4 regions of the Antribacter sp. NEAU-D49 genome follow, and region 1 is predicted to be linked to each of the others. Evidence: riboswitches for the same ligand, from Rfam matches in the RefSeq annotation. Region 1 holds a riboswitch; each other region holds the start of a gene.
What was found. Region 1 has a riboswitch for cyclic di-AMP ahead of AC060K_RS05935 (C40 family peptidase). Riboswitches for the same ligand answer to the same signal wherever they lie in the genome.
Positions count from the first base shown of each region.

Region 2: it holds a riboswitch for cyclic di-AMP, as region 1 does, so the genes downstream of both, AC060K_RS01750 (C40 family peptidase) here and AC060K_RS05935 (C40 family peptidase) in region 1, are expected to answer to the same signal.
Region 3: it holds a riboswitch for cyclic di-AMP, as region 1 does, so the genes downstream of both, AC060K_RS05610 (C40 family peptidase) here and AC060K_RS05935 (C40 family peptidase) in region 1, are expected to answer to the same signal.
Region 4: it holds a riboswitch for cyclic di-AMP, as region 1 does, so the genes downstream of both, AC060K_RS05285 (C40 family peptidase) here and AC060K_RS05935 (C40 family peptidase) in region 1, are expected to answer to the same signal.

Region 1 is NZ_JBXTSN010000005.1:19,037-23,912, reverse strand. Features, by position in the region: gene AC060K_RS05940 (TrkH family potassium uptake protein) at 1-592, opposite strand, end outside; gene AC060K_RS05935 (C40 family peptidase) at 744-1,421, opposite strand; cyclic di-AMP (ydaO/yuaA leader) riboswitch at 1,425-1,599, opposite strand; gene AC060K_RS05930 (putative RNA methyltransferase) at 1,785-2,648, shown strand; gene AC060K_RS05925 (C40 family peptidase) at 2,707-3,513, opposite strand; gene AC060K_RS05920 (alpha/beta fold hydrolase) at 3,843-4,565, shown strand; gene AC060K_RS05915 (esterase/lipase family protein) at 4,562-4,876, shown strand, end outside.
Region 2 is NZ_JBXTSN010000002.1:1,289-6,164, reverse strand. Features, by position in the region: gene cydC (thiol reductant ABC exporter subunit CydC) at 1-1,370, shown strand, start outside; gene AC060K_RS01755 (phytoene desaturase family protein) at 1,385-3,073, opposite strand; cyclic di-AMP (ydaO/yuaA leader) riboswitch at 3,180-3,360, shown strand; gene AC060K_RS01750 (C40 family peptidase) at 3,361-4,254, shown strand; gene AC060K_RS01745 (NAD(P)-dependent oxidoreductase) at 4,312-4,876, shown strand, end outside.
Region 3 is NZ_JBXTSN010000004.1:167,229-172,104, forward strand. Features, by position in the region: gene rnc (ribonuclease III) at 1-150, shown strand, start outside; gene mutM (bifunctional DNA-formamidopyrimidine glycosylase/DNA-(apurinic or apyrimidinic site) lyase) at 143-1,090, shown strand; gene AC060K_RS05605 (NAD(P)-dependent oxidoreductase) at 1,091-2,074, opposite strand; gene AC060K_RS05610 (C40 family peptidase) at 2,132-3,025, opposite strand; cyclic di-AMP (ydaO/yuaA leader) riboswitch at 3,026-3,206, opposite strand; gene AC060K_RS05615 (phytoene desaturase family protein) at 3,313-4,876, shown strand, end outside.
Region 4 is NZ_JBXTSN010000004.1:103,544-108,419, forward strand. Features, by position in the region: gene AC060K_RS05270 (TetR/AcrR family transcriptional regulator) at 1-348, opposite strand, end outside; gene AC060K_RS05275 (hypothetical protein) at 451-618, shown strand; gene AC060K_RS05280 (DUF2269 domain-containing protein) at 618-1,124, shown strand; gene AC060K_RS05285 (C40 family peptidase) at 1,274-2,041, opposite strand; cyclic di-AMP (ydaO/yuaA leader) riboswitch at 2,040-2,209, opposite strand; gene AC060K_RS05290 (heavy-metal-associated domain-containing protein) at 2,531-2,731, shown strand; gene AC060K_RS05295 (copper resistance CopC/CopD family protein) at 2,806-4,170, opposite strand; gene AC060K_RS05300 (hypothetical protein) at 4,876-4,876, shown strand, end outside.

The DNA.
Region 1 (4,876 bases):
TGCCGAGACTGATCAGCGAGTCGCTGAAGAGGGCGAAGCCGGCGTTGTTGAACGCTGAGACCGCGTGGAAGACGCCGAGCCACAGCGCCCGGCCGGGCGGCTCCCCGTAGCCGACGGCGAACCGTGCGGCGAGAGCCAGCGCCGTCACCGCCTCGATGACGAGCGAGATGCAGATGGCACCCAGCAGGACGGCCCGCAGGTCGCCGAGCCCCACGGCACGGGTCGAGGCCGCCGCAACGAGGCGGGTGCTCAGGTCGAGCCGGCGCGACAGCAGCAGGCCGAGGGTGGAGGCGACGGCCATGACGCCGAGCCCGCCCACCTGGATCAGGACCAGGATCACGACGTGCCCGAACGTGGTCCAGAAGACCGGGGTGTCGGTGACGATCAGCCCGGTCACGCAGACGGCGGACGTGGCGGTGAAGAGCGCCTCGACGAAGCTCGCGTTGCGGTCCGTCGAGGCGACGGGCAGCGACAGGAGGGCCGTACCGGCGGCGATGGCGGCGAGGAACCCGAGCACCACGAGCTGCCCGGGCCGACGGCGGAGAGACGCAGCGCTCGTCACCTTCTGCTCGGTACGCGTGCTGTACCGCATGTTCCTCCCGGGCCGGCTCGACGGCCGGGTGCTGTTGTGGACACCTGGCGTCAGCGCCGACGAGTACGGTACTCGCGCGCACGACGAAGGGCCCGCCCGGGGTAGGGCGAGCCCTTCGTCAGTACGCCGCCGCGGTGGGGCCGCGGGGAGGTCAGGTGACGCGGATGAACGTAGCGGACGACCAGTTCAGCTCGACGTACCGGACGGGTACGCCCGGCTGGCTCGCCTCGACGATCATGCCGTTGCCTGCGTAGAGGGCGACGTGCCCGGATCGCCAGACGATGTCGCCCGGGCGCGGGTTCGACACGACGGTGCCCGCGTACCGCAGCTGCGACGACGTGCGCGGCAGGTCCACGCCCAGCTGGTCGTAGACGTAGTTGATGAGGCCGGAGCAGTCGAAGCCGGTCGAGGGCTTGGTGCCGCCCCAGGTGTACCGGATGCCCACGTATTCCAGGGCGATGGAGACGGCCTGGTTGCCGATCGGCACCGCCTTGCGCTCGGCGGTCACCGAGACGGGCGCGTGCTCCACGGTGAACCCGGCGTCGGCGGGCACGCTGACCGTGGGGGCCAGGGCGAGCGACGAGCGCGCCTGAGAGGTGATGGCCTCGAGGTCGAGGGTCTTGATGGCCCCTCCGACGTCGTTGGCCACCGGGGCGGCGGAGGCCGTCGGGGCGAACGTCGAGACGAGGACTCCGGCGCCGGCTGCGGCCATCGCGCCCTTGCGGGCGAGGGCTCCGGCGTTCTCGGCCGCCGCGCGGGCGACGATCGTGATGGGCGTCGTAACGGGGCGGTCCGCACGATGGCGGCCGCGAGGGGTGGCTGTCGTCACCTGATGGTCTCCTGTGACCGCCTGCGAGGTGAGCTGTCGGGTTCGGGTGGGAGATGCTGCACCCGGCCGGACGGTCGCTGAGCTCCCGTTCGGCTTCACCCCGAGGACGCCTCCGGCGCCCGAAGGTGGTTCCCCCGTCCCCGTCATGTTCTTCCTGGTCGTGGGGCGGTTGACAGGGCTCGGCGGCCCGTCCCACGGCTCCACCGGGCGGCGGAGCGATTCAGACCGTACACCTGGACCTCGCAAAAGTCACGATCGTGTCACGGCGGGCAACCATCCCCGGTGGTCCGGCACGTGGGCCCACCCCCTGCCGCGACCCCCTGTCGCGACCCCCTGCGGGGCGGCCGCGTACGCTGCCTGATCATGGAATCTCCCCGCTCCGCGGCCGGTGCGCCCGTCTTCCGGTGCCCCGCCTGCGAGGAACCCCTCCCGCGACAGGGGCCGGGATACCGCTGCTCTGAGGGTCACACCTACGACGTGGCCAAGGAGGGGTACGTCAACCTGCTCCTCGCCCAGCACCGCAGCTCGAAGGATCCCGGGTACAGCAAGGAGATGATCGCCGGACGGCGGGACTTCTTCGACGCCGGCCACTACGAGCCGCTCGCCGACGGCGTGGCCGAGGTGTTCGCCGGGCACCTCCCGGACGGCTCGGCGACGGTCCTGGACGCCGGCTGCGGCGAGGGGTACTACCTCCGCCGGCTGCGGGAGCACCTGGGCGGGCTGCCGCAGGGTCGCGACCACCTGCTCGTGGGCACCGACGTGTCCAAGCACGCCGTGCGGGTCGCGGCCAAGCGGGACCCCCTCGGCACGTACGCCGTGGCGGGGACGTTCCGGATGCCCGTCCTCGCGGACCGGGTCGACGTGCTGCTCACCCACTTCTCCCCGGTGTCACCCGCCGACTTCCGGCGCGTCGTCCGGCCGGGCGGCGTGGTGCTCGTCGGGGGACCCGGCGAGGGCCACCTGTACTCCTTCAAGGAGCTGCTCTACGACCGGGCGGTGACGCACGAGCCGGGGGACGCCCTGGCCGGTGAGCCGGGCTTCGAGCCGCTGGGCGTTCACCACGTGCGCTACCCGCTCCGCCTGCGCGGGCCAGGTCAGGTGGCGAACCTGCTCCTGATGACGCCCTACAACTGGTCGGTCCCCGCGGACCTGCGCGAACGCCTGACCGGGCTCGACAGCCTCGACACCGACGTCGACGTGCTGGTCCGGGCGTACCGGGTGGTGTGACGCCGACGGGTCGCCTCCTGGGGGAGGCGACCCGTTCGCCGTCGGCCGGCCTGGCGTGTCAGTAGACGCGCAGGTAGACCGGGTTGTCCTGCCAGATCGGCGCGTAGCGCGAGGGGGTGCCCGCGTACACGGCCTCCACCTGCATGCCGTCGCCCATGTAGATCGAGATGTGCCCGGGAGACCAGATGAGGTCGCCGGGCCGGGCCTGGGCGGCCGAGACGACCTGTCCGACGTTCCTGATGCTCGATGACGAGTGCGGCAGCGAGATGCCGACCTGGGCGTACGCGTACGACACGAGGCCCGAGCAGTCCAGGCCGGACGACGGCGTGGAGCCGCCGCTGACGTAGCGGATGCCGGTGAGACCGCGCGCGATCGAGGCCACGCGGGCACCGATCGAGCCGTCGGAAGCGGGGGCCGCGGCCGGGGCAGCTGCCTCGGTCCCGGCCTCCGTGGCGGTCGTGGTCGTGGTGGCGGCGCGGGTGGTGGTCCGCGACGTGGTCTCCGTGCGGGTGGCCCGCTCGGGCTCGGGTTCCGGCACGGGCTCCGGCTTCGGAGCCGGCGTGACGGCGATGGTCCCCGTCTCGACGGTGAGCGTCGAGTCCGCGGCGACCGTGACGGCCGGCGACGTGGCGAGCTGGGCGCGGGCCGCGGCGGTCAGCGCGTCGACATCGACGGTGCTGATCCGGGCGGCGGGCTTGTCGGCGGCGTGCGCGCTGGGAGCCAGCGCGGAGACGAGGAGCCCGGAGGCGGCGGCGACGAACGCACCCTTGCGGGCGAGGCCGGTCGCGCTGCGGGACAGCTCGGTCAGAGGCGTGATGGTGCGGCGGTCAGCGCGATGTCGACCGCGCCGTTCGGACGTGCTCACCCATGGTCTCCAGTTGCCTGTGAGGGTTCGAGGAGCGCCTGGCCGTGTCCGGCCCGAGGCCCCTCGACCGCGTCACGGGCCGACGCGGCGGTGTCGACGGTAACAACATTCCGACGGTCGTGTCACAACCAGATAACGATTGTTGGTGATTGTCTTGACGGACGCCGCCCTTGCAAGTTGAGAACTCGCCGCGAACCGGGCATCTGACCGGTCGGGCGCGGTGAGCCGAAGGGCGAGCGCCGAGGCACGGGCACATGCTGTATCGCATGTCAGGCGCCCCTGGACGGGCGGAACGGTTCGAGGCCCACGGCCTCACGACCGTCGCCCACATGACGACCTCCCTCGGGGAGGCGCGTCGCGCCGTCGTGCTGGTGCACGGCGTGGGCTCGTCGTCCCGGGCGTTCCGCACCGTCGTCCCTCGTCTCGCCCCGCACGGCGACGTCCACGCGCTGGACCTGCCGGGGTTCGGATCTGCTCCCTGGCCCCGCCGGGACGTCACCGTCGCGGACCATGCCGCCGTGGTCGCGGCCTACGTGCGCGAGCGGATCCTCGGCGCCGGGCTGCCCGCCCCAATCCTCGTGGGTCACTCCATGGGGACGCAGGTGGTGGGCCAGGTCCTGGCCGAGAACCCCGGCGCCGCGAGCGCCGGCATCCTCATCGGCCCGACGGCGGAGCCCGGCTCCCGCTCCATCGCCCGCCAGGCGGTCCGGCTGGCCCGGGACGCCGTCGGTGAACGGCCGTCGGCGATGGCGGTCCTGCTCGTGGACGCCCTGGTCCGCTGCGGGTTCCCGTACTACCTGGCCCAGCTGCGGCACGTCGTCGGGCACCGGCTGGAGCACGTGCTGCCGCTCGCGGACGCGCCGCTCCTCGTGGTGCGGGGGCACCGGGACCCGGTGGCCGGCGACGCGTGGGTGGGGGAGCTCGCCCGGCTGGCCCCGCGGGGTGAGCCTCGCACGCTGCGCGGGCGGCACCACGCGATGGACTCGGACCCGGACGGTCTGGTGGCGCTCGTCCTCGAGGCGTGGCAGGCGGCCGGACGAGGGGCCCGATGACGGGGAGTCGCCGGTCTCGCGCCCGCAGGGCAGGGCGTGGCGCGAGCGGTCTCGCCGCCCGGCTGCGCGCCTGGGCCGCGGACTACGCCTACGCCACCGATCAGCAGGTGCGGCACCTGGTGCGGCGCTCACCCGTGCCGACAGCGCCCGGGGGCCGCGCGCCCGTCGTGCTCCTGCCGGGCATCTACGAGACGTGGGAGTTCCTCGCCCCGGTCGCGACGGCGCTCGCCCGGGCGGGGCACCCGGTCCGCGTGGTCCCCGGGCTCGGGTACAACCGGCGGCCGGTGCTGGAGGGCGCCGACCTCACCGCG
Region 2 (4,876 bases), on a different contig from region 1:
TGGGGCTGGGGTCCGTGGTGCTCGTCGGTGCCTTCCTGCCCGCGGCCGGCGCGACGCTCGCGGCCTGCCTCGTGCTGGCGGGGGTCGTGGCGCCGTGGCTGGCTGCACGGGCGGCGTCGACCGTCGAGACCCAGGGCGCCGCGGTCCGGGGCGAGGTCACGGCACTGACGCTCGAGCTCCTGGAGGACGCCGCCCCGCTGCGGGTGGCCGGCCGCTTCGACGACCGGCTCGCCGCCCTGGCACGCGCCGACGACCGCCTCACCGCGGTGGCCGACGCCGGCGCCCGCACCACCGGCCTCTCCGCCCTCCTCGGGGCCCTCGCCCAGGGGCTCGCCGTCGTGGCGTCGGTCGCGCTCGGCGTACCGGCCGTGCTCGAGGGGCGGCTCGCGCCGGAGGAGCTGACCGTGGTGGTGCTGACCCCGCTCGCCGTCTTCGAGGCGACGGCGGGCCTGCCCGCGGCGGCGGTCCAGCTGCACCGGTCGCGGGCTGCGGCACGGCGGCTGCTGGCCCTGCTGGGCGACCCGGGCCCCACCTCCGCCACGCCCCCGGGCGGCGCCGAGCCCCCCACCCGCGTCATCGGTAGTTCGGTGCGTGATCGGCAGTTCGAGCTGCCGATCACGCACCGAACTACCGATCACACAGACCAGGGCGTCGTCGGACCGGACCGCGCCGACCCGGTGCTCCAGCTCACCGACGTCACCGCCGGGTGGGGCGAGCGCGCCGTCGTCATGGGAGTCTCGCTCACCCTGCGGCCGGGATCGGTGGTGGCGCTGGCGGGGCCGTCGGGCGTCGGCAAGACCACGCTGCTGGCCACGGCGGCGGGTCTGGTGCCTCCGCTCTCGGGGGAGGTGAGCTCGCCGTCGGCCCTCTTCGTCGCCGAGGACGGGCACGTGTTCGACACGACGGTGCTGGAGAACCTGCGGGTCGCGCGCGGCGACGTCACGCCGGACGAGGCTCGCGAGGCGCTGGCCACGGTGGGCCTCGGGGACTGGCTGGGTGCGCTGCCGGACGGCCTCGGCACGGTGCTCGGCTCGGACGCCGCGGCGGTCTCGGGCGGCGAGCGCCGCAGGCTCCTGGTCGCGCGCGCCCTGCTCGCCCCGGCCCGGGTCCTGCTTGTCGACGAGCCCGCCGAGCATCTCGACGCCGCCACCGCCGACACCCTCGTGCAGACCCTCGCGGCGCACGCCCGCTCGACGGGTCGAGCGGTGCTCGTCGCCACGCACCGGCTCAGCCCGCTGGCGGCGGTGGACGAGGTGGTCGTCCTCGGTCCCGGCGAGCCGGCGACGGTCCGCGCGCGGGGCACGCACGCCGACCTCCTCCGCGACGAGGCCTACGCCTGGTCGGTCGCCCAGGAAGCTCGGGCGCACTGACCCGGACGAGCTGACTATCTCGGCGCCGCCTCCAGGACCGCCATCGCCGCCGAGCGGCCCGGGATGCCGCTCACTCCCCCGCCCCGCCGCGCGCCGGCGCCCGCCAGCAGCACCCGGGGATGGTCGGTCTCGACGCCCCACCGGCCCGCGTCGCGAGGGTCTTCGGCGAACGGCCACGCGAGGTCGCGGTGGAAGATGTGCCCGCCCGGCAGGCCCACGTCGCCCTCCAGGTCCACGGGGGTCCGCACCTCCAGGCACGGTGCCCCGTCGGCGTCGAGCGCCAGGCAGTCCTCGATCGGCTCGGCGAGCACCGAGTCGAGCGACCGGAGGGTCGCCGCGAGCGCCCGCGACCGCGCCCCCTCGGGGTCCTCGCGGAACAGCCGCGCGGGCAGGTGCAGCCCGAACAGCGTGATGGTCTGCGCCCCGGCGGCGCGCAGCTCCGGCCCGAGGATCGACGGGTCGGTGAGCGTGTGGCAGTAGATCTCGCACGGGGGCAGGTCCGGGATCTGCCCCGCCGCCGCCTGCGCGTACGCGGCCTGCAGCTGGGTGAACGACTCGTTGACGTGGAACGTGCCGCCGAACGCCGACGCCGGGTCCACCCCGTCGCGCAGCCGCGGCAGCCGGGTGAGCAGCAGGTTCACCTTGAGCTGTGCGCCTTCGGGTGCGCTGCCCGATGGCGATCGCCCGCCCAGGTGCACCGCGTCACCACGGGCGCCGCCGGCCAGCGCGCCGCCGCCCACCGCGGCTTCCCCGCCCACCGGCGCGCCGCCGCCCGCCACGAGCAGCCGGTCCAGCGTCGCGGGGGCGCAGCCGGCCAGCACGTGACCGGCGCGCACGCCGTGAGCCACACCGTCGTCGTCCGTCCAGGCGACCTCGGCGTCACCCCCGCCGCCCGAGCCCACGCCACCCCCGGCGCCACCCGGCGCCACCGCCGTCACGTCCGCCCCGGTCAGGATCGTCGCCCCGGCGGCGAGCGCCGCGTCCCGCAGCGCCCCGCTGACGGCGCCCATGCCACCCACGGGGACGTCCCAGTCACCGGTCCCGTTACCGATCACGTGGTAGAGGAAGCACCGGTTCTGGCGCAAGGAGTCCTCGTCGAGGTCGGCGAACGTGCCGATCAGGCCGTCGGTGGCGGCGACGCCGCGCACCACGTCGTCGGCGAACGTGCGGCGCAGCACGGCGCCCAGCGGCTCCTCGAACAGGGCCCGCCACGCCTCGTCGTCGCCCACCGCTGCCTGTGCCTGGGCGCGGGAGAGCAGCGGCTCGGTCACCGTCGGGAACAGCCGCCGGGCCACGGAACCCGTCATGGCGTAGAACGCCTGCCAGGCCTCGAAGTCCGCGTCGCCCCCGGTGAGGCGGCGGAACGACGCACGGGTGACGTCGTCGGACCCCGTGTCCACGAGGAGGCCGCCCGCGCCCACCGGCGTGTACGACGAGTAGCGCCGCCGCCGGAGGCGCACGTCGAGGCCGAGCTCGGCCACGATCTGCCGCGGCAGGAGCGAGACGAGGTACGAGTACCGCGACAGTCGCGCGTCCACCCCGGCGAACGGGCGGGCCGACACAGCCGCGCCGCCCACGTGGTCCAGGCGCTCCAGAACCAGGACCGAGCGGCCCGCACGGGCGAGGTAGGCGGCGGCCACGAGGCCGTTGTGGCCCGCTCCGACGACGACGGCGTCGTACCGGGCGGCGAGGTGCTCCTGCATGGCGACATCGTGGCACGTGGCCGGAATATGCCGTCCCGTGATCCTTTCGTGACATTTCACGGGAAGACCGGTACGGTCATCCTCGCCTCGCCGTCCAGACGAGGCCCAGGACCGGACGCCGAGCCCCGCCACCGGTTCTGACCAGCGACGACGTGGCGGGGACGGGGGAACCAGGTAAGCCGGACGCACCTGCGTCCTTGGGGTGAAGCCCTGCACGTCAGTGCGGGGCCGGGTGACTCCCCATCCGAACCCGACAGCTCACCTCGCAGGCGTCGAGGAGATCCATCGTGCCTACTCTGACCGAGCCCGAACAGTCGACGACCCGAGCCGCCCGCGCCCGCCACCGGGCCGACGGCCGGGCCATCACCCCCCTCACGTCCATCACCCAGACCGCCGCCGAGAACATGTCGGTCGCCGCCCGCACGGGAGCGATCGCCGTCGTCTCCTCGGGGCTGCTCGCCTCCGTCTTCACGCAGACCGCGAGCGCCGCCCCCGTGTCGAACGGGGTCACGGAGCACAGCCTGGACCGCACGGCCGTGCCGGGTGCCACCCTCCAGCTGGTGCCCGTGGTGACCGTCGCCCCCGAGACCACCTTCGCCGTCGAGCAGGCCCCGGCCCCGGTGCTGCCCTACGCCGAGACCGAGGCGGGCATCGCCGAGGCTCGGGCCAAGGCGGAGGCGGAGGCCCGTGCCAAGGCCGAGGCCGAGGCCCGTGCCCGGGCGGAGGCCGAGGCACGTGCCGCCGCCGAGGCCCGCGCTGCCGCGGCAGCCGCCGCGGCGGAGGCGGAGGCGGAGGCAGCCGCCGCGCAGGCCGCCGCGCAGACCGTCTCCACCAGCACGTCCGCCGTGGGGCAGCAGGCCGTCAACCTCGCGCTGGAGCTGGTCGGTACGCCCTACGTCTACGGCGAGGAGTCGCCGTCGACGGGCTTCGACTGCTCGGGACTGATCTGGTACGTCTACAAGCAGCTGGGCATCAGCCTGCCGCGCACGTCGTCCGAGCTCCGGTACGCGGGCACGCAGGTGTCGCTCGCCAACGCCCGGCCGGGTGACATCGTGTGGACCTCCGGGCACGTCGCCCTCTACGCGGGCAACGGGATGATCGTCGAGGCCAACAAGCCCGGCATGCCCGTCCGGTACGTCTCGATGTGGCAGGACAACCCGATCATCGTCCGGGTCGCGTGAGACTCCTGACGTCCTGGGCCGCTGGGGCGGCCCAGGACGTCAGGTAACGTCCGGCGGGTGAAGATCCTCGTCCCGGACGTCCCGTTCGACCTCGACTTCCCGGCCCGGCTGCCCGACGGCGGAGCCTCCTTCGGCGCCGGCGGCACCGACATGGTGGTGGCCTACGGGATGAAGGACCCGGTCCCCGAGGAGCACATCGACGCCGAGGTGCTGGTGACGTGGTCCAGCCCGCCGCGGGTCGTGGCCGACGCCGCCCGCCGGCTCACCCGGCTGCGCTGGGTGCAGACGCTGTCCGCAGGGCCGGACGTCGCGCTCGCCGCGGGCTTCGCTCCGGAGGTCGTGATCTCGTCGGGCCGCTCGCTGCACGACGACACCGTCGCGGAGCACACGCTGGCCCTCGTCCTCGCGACCGTGCGGCGGATCGACGTGGCCCTGAGCGCCCAGCGGGAGCACCGGTGGGAGCGCGCCATCGCCTTCGCCCAGGCCGACCCGGCCACCGAGGGGCAGTACACGCTCGATGGTGCGCGGGTGACGATCTGGGGTTTCGGGTCCATCGCGCTGCGCCTCGCGCCGTTGCTCGCGGCGCTCGGCGCCGAGGTGACCGGGGTGGCGGGCACGGCGG
Region 3 (4,876 bases), on a different contig from region 1:
CAGGGCGCGGCCGAGGAGGCCTACCACGCGCTGCACGAGGCGTTCCCTCTCCCGGGCGACGTCGTGGTCGCCCCGGCGGACGCCCTGCCGGACGTCCCGGCTCCGGACATCCCCGCTCCTGACGTCCCCGCCGAAGGCGCGAATGCCTGAGCTCCCCGAGGTCGAGACCGTCCGTGACGGTCTCGACCGGTTCGTGGTGGGAGCGGTGGTGCGGGACGTCGAGGTCTTCCGCGACTACAGCGTCCGCCGGCACGACGGCGGTGCGGTCGCCCTCCGCGGTCAGCTCGCCGGGCAGCGTCTGATCGCCGCCGTGCGCCGCGGCAAGTTCCTGTGGCTTCCCCTCGCTCCCACAGTGGACGGGCTCCCGGCCGCGGCGCTGCTCGCGCACCTCGGCATGTCGGGGCAGCTCCTGGTCCGCGCGGAGGACCCCGGCGACGACTTCCAGCACCCCCACCTCCGCGTCCGCCTCCACCTGGAGGGCGCGCCCTCCGGCGCCCGGTACCTCGACTTCGTGGACCAGCGCACGTTCGGCCACCTGAGCGTCGTGGACCTCCAGCCCGTGCCCGACGGCGTGTCGGCCGGGCTCGGCAGCGACCTCCCCCTGATCCCGGGCCCGGTCGCGCACATCGCCCGCGACCTGCTGGACCCGCACCTGGGGCGCGACGACCTCGTGGCGCGGGTGCGCCGCCGTCGGACCGATGTCAAGCGGGCGCTGCTCGACCAGACCGTGGTGTCCGGGGTGGGCAACATCTACGCCGACGAGGCGCTGTGGCGCGCCCGCCTGCACTGGGCACGGCCGACGGACAAGCTGCGGGCCGCCGATGTGCACCGGGTGCTCGACGCGGCCGAGGAGGTCATGCGGGAGGCGCTCGTACAGGGCGGCACCAGCTTCGACGCGCTGTACGTGAACGTCAACGGCCAGTCGGGCTACTTCGAGCGGTCGCTCAACGTCTACGGCCGGGAGGGCGAGCCGTGCCGGCGCTGCGGGACGGCGATCCGCCGTGAATCGTTCATGAACCGGTCGTCGTTCACGTGCCCGGTGTGCCAGCCGCCCCCACGCGGCCGGGCGGCGCAGCGCCGGACGACCTGACTATCTCGGCACGACGTTGCGCAGGGATTCTGCCCCGCCCGACCGCCAGGCCGTGAGCTGCTCCGCCAGGAACTGCGCCGCCCGCCGGGGCCGGCCCCCGGCCACGTGCGGCGTGAGGATCGTGTTCGGCGCGTCCCACAGGGGAGAGCCGGCCGGGAGCGGCTCGGTCTCCATGACGTCGAGCGCTGCCCCGGCGAGACGGCCGGAGCGCAAGGCGTCGAGGAGCGCCGCCTCGTCCACCGTCGCCCCGCGGCCTACGTTCACGAACCGTGCGTGCGGTGGGAGCAGATCCAGCGTGGCCGCGTCGAGGGCGTGCCGGGTGGCGTCCGTGGCCGGCAGCAGGGAGATCAGCACGTCGGTCCGCGGCAGCACCCGCGGCAGGTCCGCGGCGGTCACCACCGGGAACCCGGCCCGCTCGCCCGCCGTGCCCGCCACCCCGGTCACCTCGGCGCCGAGCGCCGCGAGCAACGGCGCGAGGCGCAGCGCGATGGACCCGAAACCCCAGATCGTCACCCGCGCACCATCGAGCGTGTACTGCCCCTCGGTGGCCGGGTCGGCCTGGGCGAAGGCGATGGCGCGCTCCCACCGGTGCTCCCGCTGGGCGCTCAGGGCCACGTCGATCCGCCGCACGGTCGCGAGGACGAGGGCCAGCGTGTGCTCCGCGACGGTGTCGTCGTGCAGCGAGCGGCCCGACGAGATCACGACCTCCGGAGCGAAGCCCGCGGCGAGCGCGACGTCCGGCCCTGCGGACAGCGTCTGCACCCAGCGCAGCCGGGTGAGCCGGCGGGCGGCGTCGGCCACGACCCGCGGCGGGCTGGACCACGTCACCAGCACCTCGGCGTCGATGTGCTCCTCGGGGACCGGGTCCTTCATCCCGTAGGCCACCACCATGTCGGTGCCGCCGGCGCCGAAGGAGGCTCCGCCGTCGGGCAGCCGGGCCGGGAAGTCGAGGTCGAACGGGACGTCCGGGACGAGGATCTTCACCCGCCGGACGTTACCTGACGTCCTGGGCCGCCCCAGCGGCCCAGGACGTCAGGAGTCTCACGCGACCCGGACGATGATCGGGTTGTCCTGCCACATCGAGACGTACCGGACGGGCATGCCGGGCTTGTTGGCCTCGACGATCATCCCGTTGCCCGCGTAGAGGGCGACGTGCCCGGAGGTCCACACGATGTCACCCGGCCGGGCGTTGGCGAGCGACACCTGCGTGCCCGCGTACCGGAGCTCGGACGACGTGCGCGGCAGGCTGATGCCCAGCTGCTTGTAGACGTACCAGATCAGTCCCGAGCAGTCGAAGCCCGTCGACGGCGACTCCTCGCCGTAGACGTAGGGCGTACCGACCAGCTCCAGCGCGAGGTTGACGGCCTGCTGCCCCACGGCGGACGTGCTGGTGGAGACGGTCTGCGCGGCGGCCTGCGCGGCGGCTGCCTCCGCCTCCGCCTCCGCCGCGGCGGCTGCCGCGGCAGCGCGGGCCTCGGCGGCGGCACGTGCCTCGGCCTCCGCCCGGGCACGGGCCTCGGCCTCGGCCTTGGCACGGGCCTCCGCCTCCGCCTTGGCCCGAGCCTCGGCGATGCCCGCCTCGGTCTCGGCGTAGGGCAGCACCGGGGCCGGGGCCTGCTCGACGGCGAAGGTGGTCTCGGGGGCGACGGTCACCACGGGCACCAGCTGGAGGGTGGCACCCGGCACGGCCGTGCGGTCCAGGCTGTGCTCCGTGACCCCGTTCGACACGGGGGCGGCGCTCGCGGTCTGCGTGAAGACGGAGGCGAGCAGCCCCGAGGAGACGACGGCGATCGCTCCCGTGCGGGCGGCGACCGACATGTTCTCGGCGGCGGTCTGGGTGATGGACGTGAGGGGGGTGATGGCCCGGCCGTCGGCCCGGTGGCGGGCGCGGGCGGCTCGGGTCGTCGACTGTTCGGGCTCGGTCAGAGTAGGCACGATGGATCTCCTCGACGCCTGCGAGGTGAGCTGTCGGGTTCGGATGGGGAGTCACCCGGCCCCGCACTGACGTGCAGGGCTTCACCCCAAGGACGCAGGTGCGTCCGGCTTACCTGGTTCCCCCGTCCCCGCCACGTCGTCGCTGGTCAGAACCGGTGGCGGGGCTCGGCGTCCGGTCCTGGGCCTCGTCTGGACGGCGAGGCGAGGATGACCGTACCGGTCTTCCCGTGAAATGTCACGAAAGGATCACGGGACGGCATATTCCGGCCACGTGCCACGATGTCGCCATGCAGGAGCACCTCGCCGCCCGGTACGACGCCGTCGTCGTCGGAGCGGGCCACAACGGCCTCGTGGCCGCCGCCTACCTCGCCCGTGCGGGCCGCTCGGTCCTGGTTCTGGAGCGCCTGGACCACGTGGGCGGCGCGGCTGTGTCGGCCCGCCCGTTCGCCGGGGTGGACGCGCGACTGTCGCGGTACTCGTACCTCGTCTCGCTCCTGCCGCGGCAGATCGTGGCCGAGCTCGGCCTCGACGTGCGCCTCCGGCGGCGGCGCTACTCGTCGTACACGCCGGTGGGCGCGGGCGGCCTCCTCGTGGACACGGGGTCCGACGACGTCACCCGTGCGTCGTTCCGCCGCCTCACCGGGGGCGACGCGGACTTCGAGGCCTGGCAGGCGTTCTACGCCATGACGGGTTCCGTGGCCCGGCGGCTGTTCCCGACGGTGACCGAGCCGCTGCTCTCCCGCGCCCAGGCACAGGCAGCGGTGGGCGACGACGAGGCGTGGCGGGCCCTGTTCGAGGAGCCGCTGGGCGCCGTGCTGCGCCGCACGTTCGCCGACGACGTGGTGCGCGGCGTCGCCGCCACCGACGGCCTGATCGGCACGTTCGCCGACCTCGACGAGGACTCCTTGCGCCAGAACCGGTGCTTCCTCTACCACGTGATCGGTAACGGGACCGGTGACTGGGACGTCCCCGTGGGTGGCATGGGCGCCGTCAGCGGGGCGCTGCGGGACGCGGCGCTCGCCGCCGGGGCGACGATCCTGACCGGGGCGGACGTGACGGCGGTGGCGCCGGGTGGCGCCGGGGGTGGCGTGGGCTCGGGCGGCGGGGGTGACGCCGAGGTCGCCTGGACGGACGACGACGGTGTGGCTCACGGCGTGCGCGCCGGTCACGTGCTGGCCGGCTGCGCCCCCGCGACGCTGGACCGGCTGCTCGTGGCGGGCGGCGGCGCGCCGGTGGGCGGGGAAGCCGCGGTGGGCGGCGGCGCGCTGGCCGGCGGCGCCCGTGGTGACGCGGTGCACCTGGGCGGGCGATCGCCATCGGGCAGCGCACCCGAAGGCGCACAGCTCAAGGTGAACCTGCTGCTCACCCGGCTGCCGCGGCTGCGCGACGGGGTGGACCCGGCGTCGGCGTTCGGCGGCACGTTCCACGTCAACGAGTCGTTCACCCAGCTGCAGGCCGCGTACGCGCAGGCGGCGGCGGGGCAGATCCCGGACCTGCCCCCGTGCGAGATCTACTGCCACACGCTCACCGACCCGTCGATCCTCGGGCCGGAGCTGCGCGCCGCCGGGGCGCAGACCATCACGCTGTTCGGGCTGCACCTGCCCGCGCGGCTGTTCCGCGAGGACCCCGAGGGGGCGCGGTCGCGGGCGCTCGCGGCGACCCTCCGGTCGCTCGACTCGGTGCTCGCCGAGCCGATCGAGGACTGCCTGGCGCTCGACGCCGACGGGGCACCGTGCCTGGAGGTGCGGACCCCCGTGGACCTGGAGGGCGACGTGGGCCTGCCGGGCGGGCACATCTTCCACCGCGACCTCGCGTGGCCGTTCGCCGAAGACCCTCGCGACGCGGGCCGGT
Region 4 (4,876 bases), on a different contig from region 1:
CGAGCTGATACTTGCGGACGAGTGTTTTCCGCGGTGGAAGCAGATCGACGAGTAGGCGGTGGCGACGGCCACGAGCCGAGCGCCGGTCGGCTCCGCTGCTCCGCGCAGGTCCTCAAGGGTCCTGAGATGGTCCTCGACGTGCCGCCTATGGTGCGCCACGAGGATCGACTCGATGTCTGCGAAGTACTTGTAGAGGGTTGGGCGACCGATCCCAGCAGCCTTTGCCACCTGCGACATGGTCAGCGAGAACGGGCCTTGTTCTTCGGCCAGACGCCAGGCTGCCTCCGTAATGGCATCCCGCACTGATCGGCGATGGCCGTCGATCGATTCCTCCCACAGCTTCGGCATCAGCCAATTGTATGGCTCGTCGTCGTCGTGACACTCTGACGGCAGCCGATACATTTTGTATTCAAATACTGATCTGCCAGCAGACGACATGAGGAGACGACCATGATGGAGAGCGCATCGGATGCGGCGCCGGGCAAGCCTCGAGAGCCCCATCCGGGGCTGCCTCGGTGGGTCAAGTTGCTGGCGATAGGCGCCGCGACAGCAGTTGTCGTGCTCGTGCTGGTCATGCTGCTCGTGGGCGGCGATCACGGCCCTGGTATGCACGGCTGATGCCGATGTCCCCGGCGATCCGGAAACTGATGCTGACGGTTCACGTCGCCAGTTCAGTGGGCTGGCTCGGCGCGATCGTCGCCTACATCGCATTGAACGTGCCCATCTTTGCAAGCGACGACCAGCAGACCGTGCGGGCTGCGTACGTGATGATGGATCCGGTGTTGCGGTATGCCTTGATCCCTCTCGCTGCGGTAGCGCTTGTGACCGGGATCGTCCAGGCCCTCGGTACGCCCTGGGGATTGCTGCGGCACTACTGGGTGGTGATCAGCCTTGTACTGACGGCTGTCGCGTTTGTGATCCTGGTGCTCCACCTGCCCGCGGTCGAGGCCATGGCCGCAGTCGCGGCGGACCCCGCTGGCGATGTCGACCAGCTCGGCGGGGATCTGTTCCACGCGGTCGGTGGGATGGTCGTGTTGCTCGTCCCGTTGGCTCTCAACATCTACAAGCCGCGGGGGATGACGCGGTACGGCTGGCGCCGCACTCAGGTACGCGACCCAGCGTAGGGGCCTCCCGGAGGATCTGTGGCGAGCGGGCCATGACCGCTCTAGCAGCCCACACGCCGGTGCGCCTGGTCCACGAGGGACCAGGCGCACCGTGATGTCACCCTGAAGCTCGGGCTGTCAATCGAGTGTCGAGGCCTGAGGAGCGGGGCTCAGCCGACGCGGATGAAGGTCGGGCTGTCCTGCCAGAGCTTGCTGTAGCGCACGGTCTGACCCGGGACGGGGGCCTCGATCTGCATTCCGTCACCGGCGTAGATCGCGATGTGGCCGGGGCTCCAGATCAGGTCGCCGGGCTGTGCCTCGGCGCGTGAGACCACGGTGCCGGCGTAGCGCTGCTGCGACGACGTGCGGGGCAGGGTGATGCCGACCTTGGCGTAGACGTACGAGGTGAAGCCGGAGCAGTCGAACCCGGCGGGGGTCGAGCCGCCCCACAGGTACGGCACGCCGAGGTACTGCATGCCGATGGCGACAACGTCCGAGTTGGCGCCGGCGAGGACGGGCGCGGCCTCCTCCGGGGTGTCGGCGGCCGGGACGGGAGCGGCGCGTGTCTCGGTCCGCGAGGCGACCTCGACGACGGACTGGAGTTCGGGTTCGGGCTCCGGCTCGGGCGCCGGGGTCACGGCGATCGTGCCGGTCTCGACGATGAACTCCGTGTCGGCGGCGACCGTCACCACAGGGGCCGAGGCCAGCGACTGGCGGGCGTCCGCGGTCAGCGCGTGGAAGTCGACGGTCGACACCGATCGGTCGTTCGCATTCGCGGGGGCGCTGAACATCCCCATGATGAGGCCGGAGCCGGCGGCGACGACGGCGCCCCGGCGGGCGGCGGCGCCGAAGTTGCGCGCAGCGGCGCGCGACAAGGGGGTCAGCGGGGTGATGGGGCTACGGGCAGCACGATGGCGCCCGGGCGTGCATGAGGTCACGTCGGTTCTCCTACCGCCTGCGAGGTGAGCTGTCGGGTTCGGGTCGGAGACAGACCCGGCCGCACACCTACCCGTGCGGCTTCACCCCAAGGACACCGGTGGTGCCCACTTGCATGGGTCCCCCGTCCCTGTCATCTGGTCGTACGAACCTCGGGGCGGTGACAGGGCTCGGCGTCCGCCTCGGGCGCCCGCGGATTCTCCGCGAGATGGATCGACCGTAACCCAGGATCGCGGAAATGTCACAGTCAGGTCACGACCCCCGAGTCCCCTGTCTTGTGACGTGACCGAAGTGCCGGGCTTGGGCATCAGCGGGCACTGAGAATACCCGCCGGGGGTATTCTCAGTGCAGCGCAAGGTGCTCCCGAGGCGCCGCTCCATGTGCCCAGCCGACCAGAGCGGGCCCGCGGCGCAGCTGAACCACCCTCCGGCACCACGGGCGTACACGAGGCAGTCGCCAACCAGGCGCCGCCGCATACGAGAGGAAGCAATATGAGCACCACGACGTACGCAGTCCAGGGAATGACGTGTGGTGGCTGCGCCGCCAAGGTCACCGGTGCCGTCAGGCAGGTCGACGGAGTCGAGGACACGTCGGTCGACCTCGCGGCCGGCACCGTGACGGTGGTCGGCCCCGGTGCCGACCAGGACGCGGTCCGTGTGGCCATCGCCCAGCTCGGTTACCAGGTCGCCTGAGCCGCCAAGACAGCACCGCCGCCGTCGGCGAGCTTGTAGCTCGTCGACGGCGGCAGTACGGGCCCGCCGCCACCTCATGCCGTGGTCGCCGCACCCACGAGCCAACCAGTGATCAGCACGACCGCCATCATGAGCACGGTTTCGGGTGTAGCAGTGCGGTGCAGAGCCTCCCCGGAGGGGCGGCCGTGCCGGCGTCCGTTCGTCGCGCTCAAGAGTGGAACAGTGTGGAAGTGGTTGTAGGCGCCGATGAGGCCGACCACAGCCACGACTGCGACCTTGGCGAGCAGAGCAAGGCCCCAGTCTGTCTCCCACAGTTGGGACACGCTGTCGAGAATCGTCGCCGTCAGTAGGACGCCAGCTATGCCGACGACCGCAAGGGAGGCTCCAGCGGTCACCGAGAACCTGGCAGCCATCAGCCCGACGTCGAGGTGTCGTCGTTCCTTCTGCCGATGCCGGAGGATCACGGTGAGCATGACCACACCTCCGAGCCAGGTCGCCGCACCCGCCAGATGGGCGACGTCGGCGGCCAGAACGAGCCAGCGTGGATCCGCGGTGTTGCTATGACCGTCGAGGACGATGCCGGCGGCGGCCAGGACGACGCCGACCATGGAGACGGCCGAGGTGCGCAGGCTGCGACGAGCCCCGGCCAGGACGGCGACGGCTCCGGCCGCATGCAGGCCGATCACCCAACCTGTCGCGCCCGCGAGCGAGTCGACGACGGCCGACGGCGAGACGGCGGCCGTGATGTCACCGTGGGCGAGAGTCACCGCCCGAGAGGCGACACGCAGGATCAGCCCGACCAGGATCACCGCACCGGTCCAGCGCACCGTGGAGAGCACGACGGGGATGTCCTCCGAGTCGCGTCCGCGCAGAACGAGACCGGCGAACGCTAGGCCGCCTGCTGCGACGAGCCACCCCCAGAGCGTCGCCGCGTTCCCGGACCTCCCTACCGCGTCGACGAAGGGCGGCACGGGGTGATCCTGCATCGACCCCATGGAGTGTCCCGAGTGCGACGCCGAAGGGCTGTCGTCGGAGTTGCCCGCCGAGCCCGATGCAGCTGTCGGTTCGCCGACGGTGAAAGCCAGGCGCCCATCGATCGTGTGACCGTCCTGCGCCGCGACGGACCAGCTCACGGTGTAGCTGCCGTCAGCCAACGGCGTGCCCGGCGTAGCGACGACGAGGACGCCGTCTTGGGCTTGGGTAACTTCGGCGTCGATGGTGCCCTCGGGGCCAGCGATCTCGACGGCCTCGCCGATGGGCGTCACTGGGAGCGTGAAGGTCAGGGTCACGGCGGCGACCGGACCCGTCGACGTGGACCCGTCCGCAGGATCGGACGAGGACAGCTTCGTATGGGCAAAGGCAGGCGTCGCGCACCAGACCGTCAGAGCGGTCGCCGCTAGCAGAGTGCGCACGAGTCTCAGCGCGAGGGTACTTGGCATGGCCGAGCGGCCTTCCGTCTCGTAGTGATGAACACACAGCGGCACCACCGCGGGACGGCGAACCAGGCGCTGTCGGCGGGGTGGCTCGTGGCGGCACTACGTGCGGCTGATACCCAGTGCGTCCAACGATGGTTCACACCATGCCCTCGTTGACGCCCTCACCGGACAACAGACCTGGACGAGCCGTGTCAAGACCCGGCCGGGGGCGCCGCCGGCCGGCAGGGCTAGGGTCAACGGGCCGGGCGTCGGCACCATCAGGCACATCACCGTCGACTCGTGGCACTCGCAAGTCTGACTGCAGTGGCCTGACCCGTCCCCACGGACTTGCGAGAGCGGTTCGATCACTGGTCCCGGCGGGACCTGAACGCGTTCTGGGAGATCGACGGCTCCTGCGGAAGCGGACGAAACCGATGCGTGCCCGGCCATGGCGTGCATGGAGACCACACCTGCGACCACGACCGCGACGACGAGCGCGCGGATGAGCGCGCGGACGATTCCTCGCCGCGGTGCGGGGAGGAACGATCGAAGCTCGGTCACTGTCGGCATGTCGTGGGCAGCGTAGCCGCTGCACTGTCACCTGGGCCGAGCACGGCTGGGTGGTCCCCGAGAACCCGCTAGTATCACCGGCGACGACAGATGGAAGAGGGCGAGCGGGTGACATCGAGGCGGGCGCACATCCACGGGACCTGGCCTATGGCCGGCACGG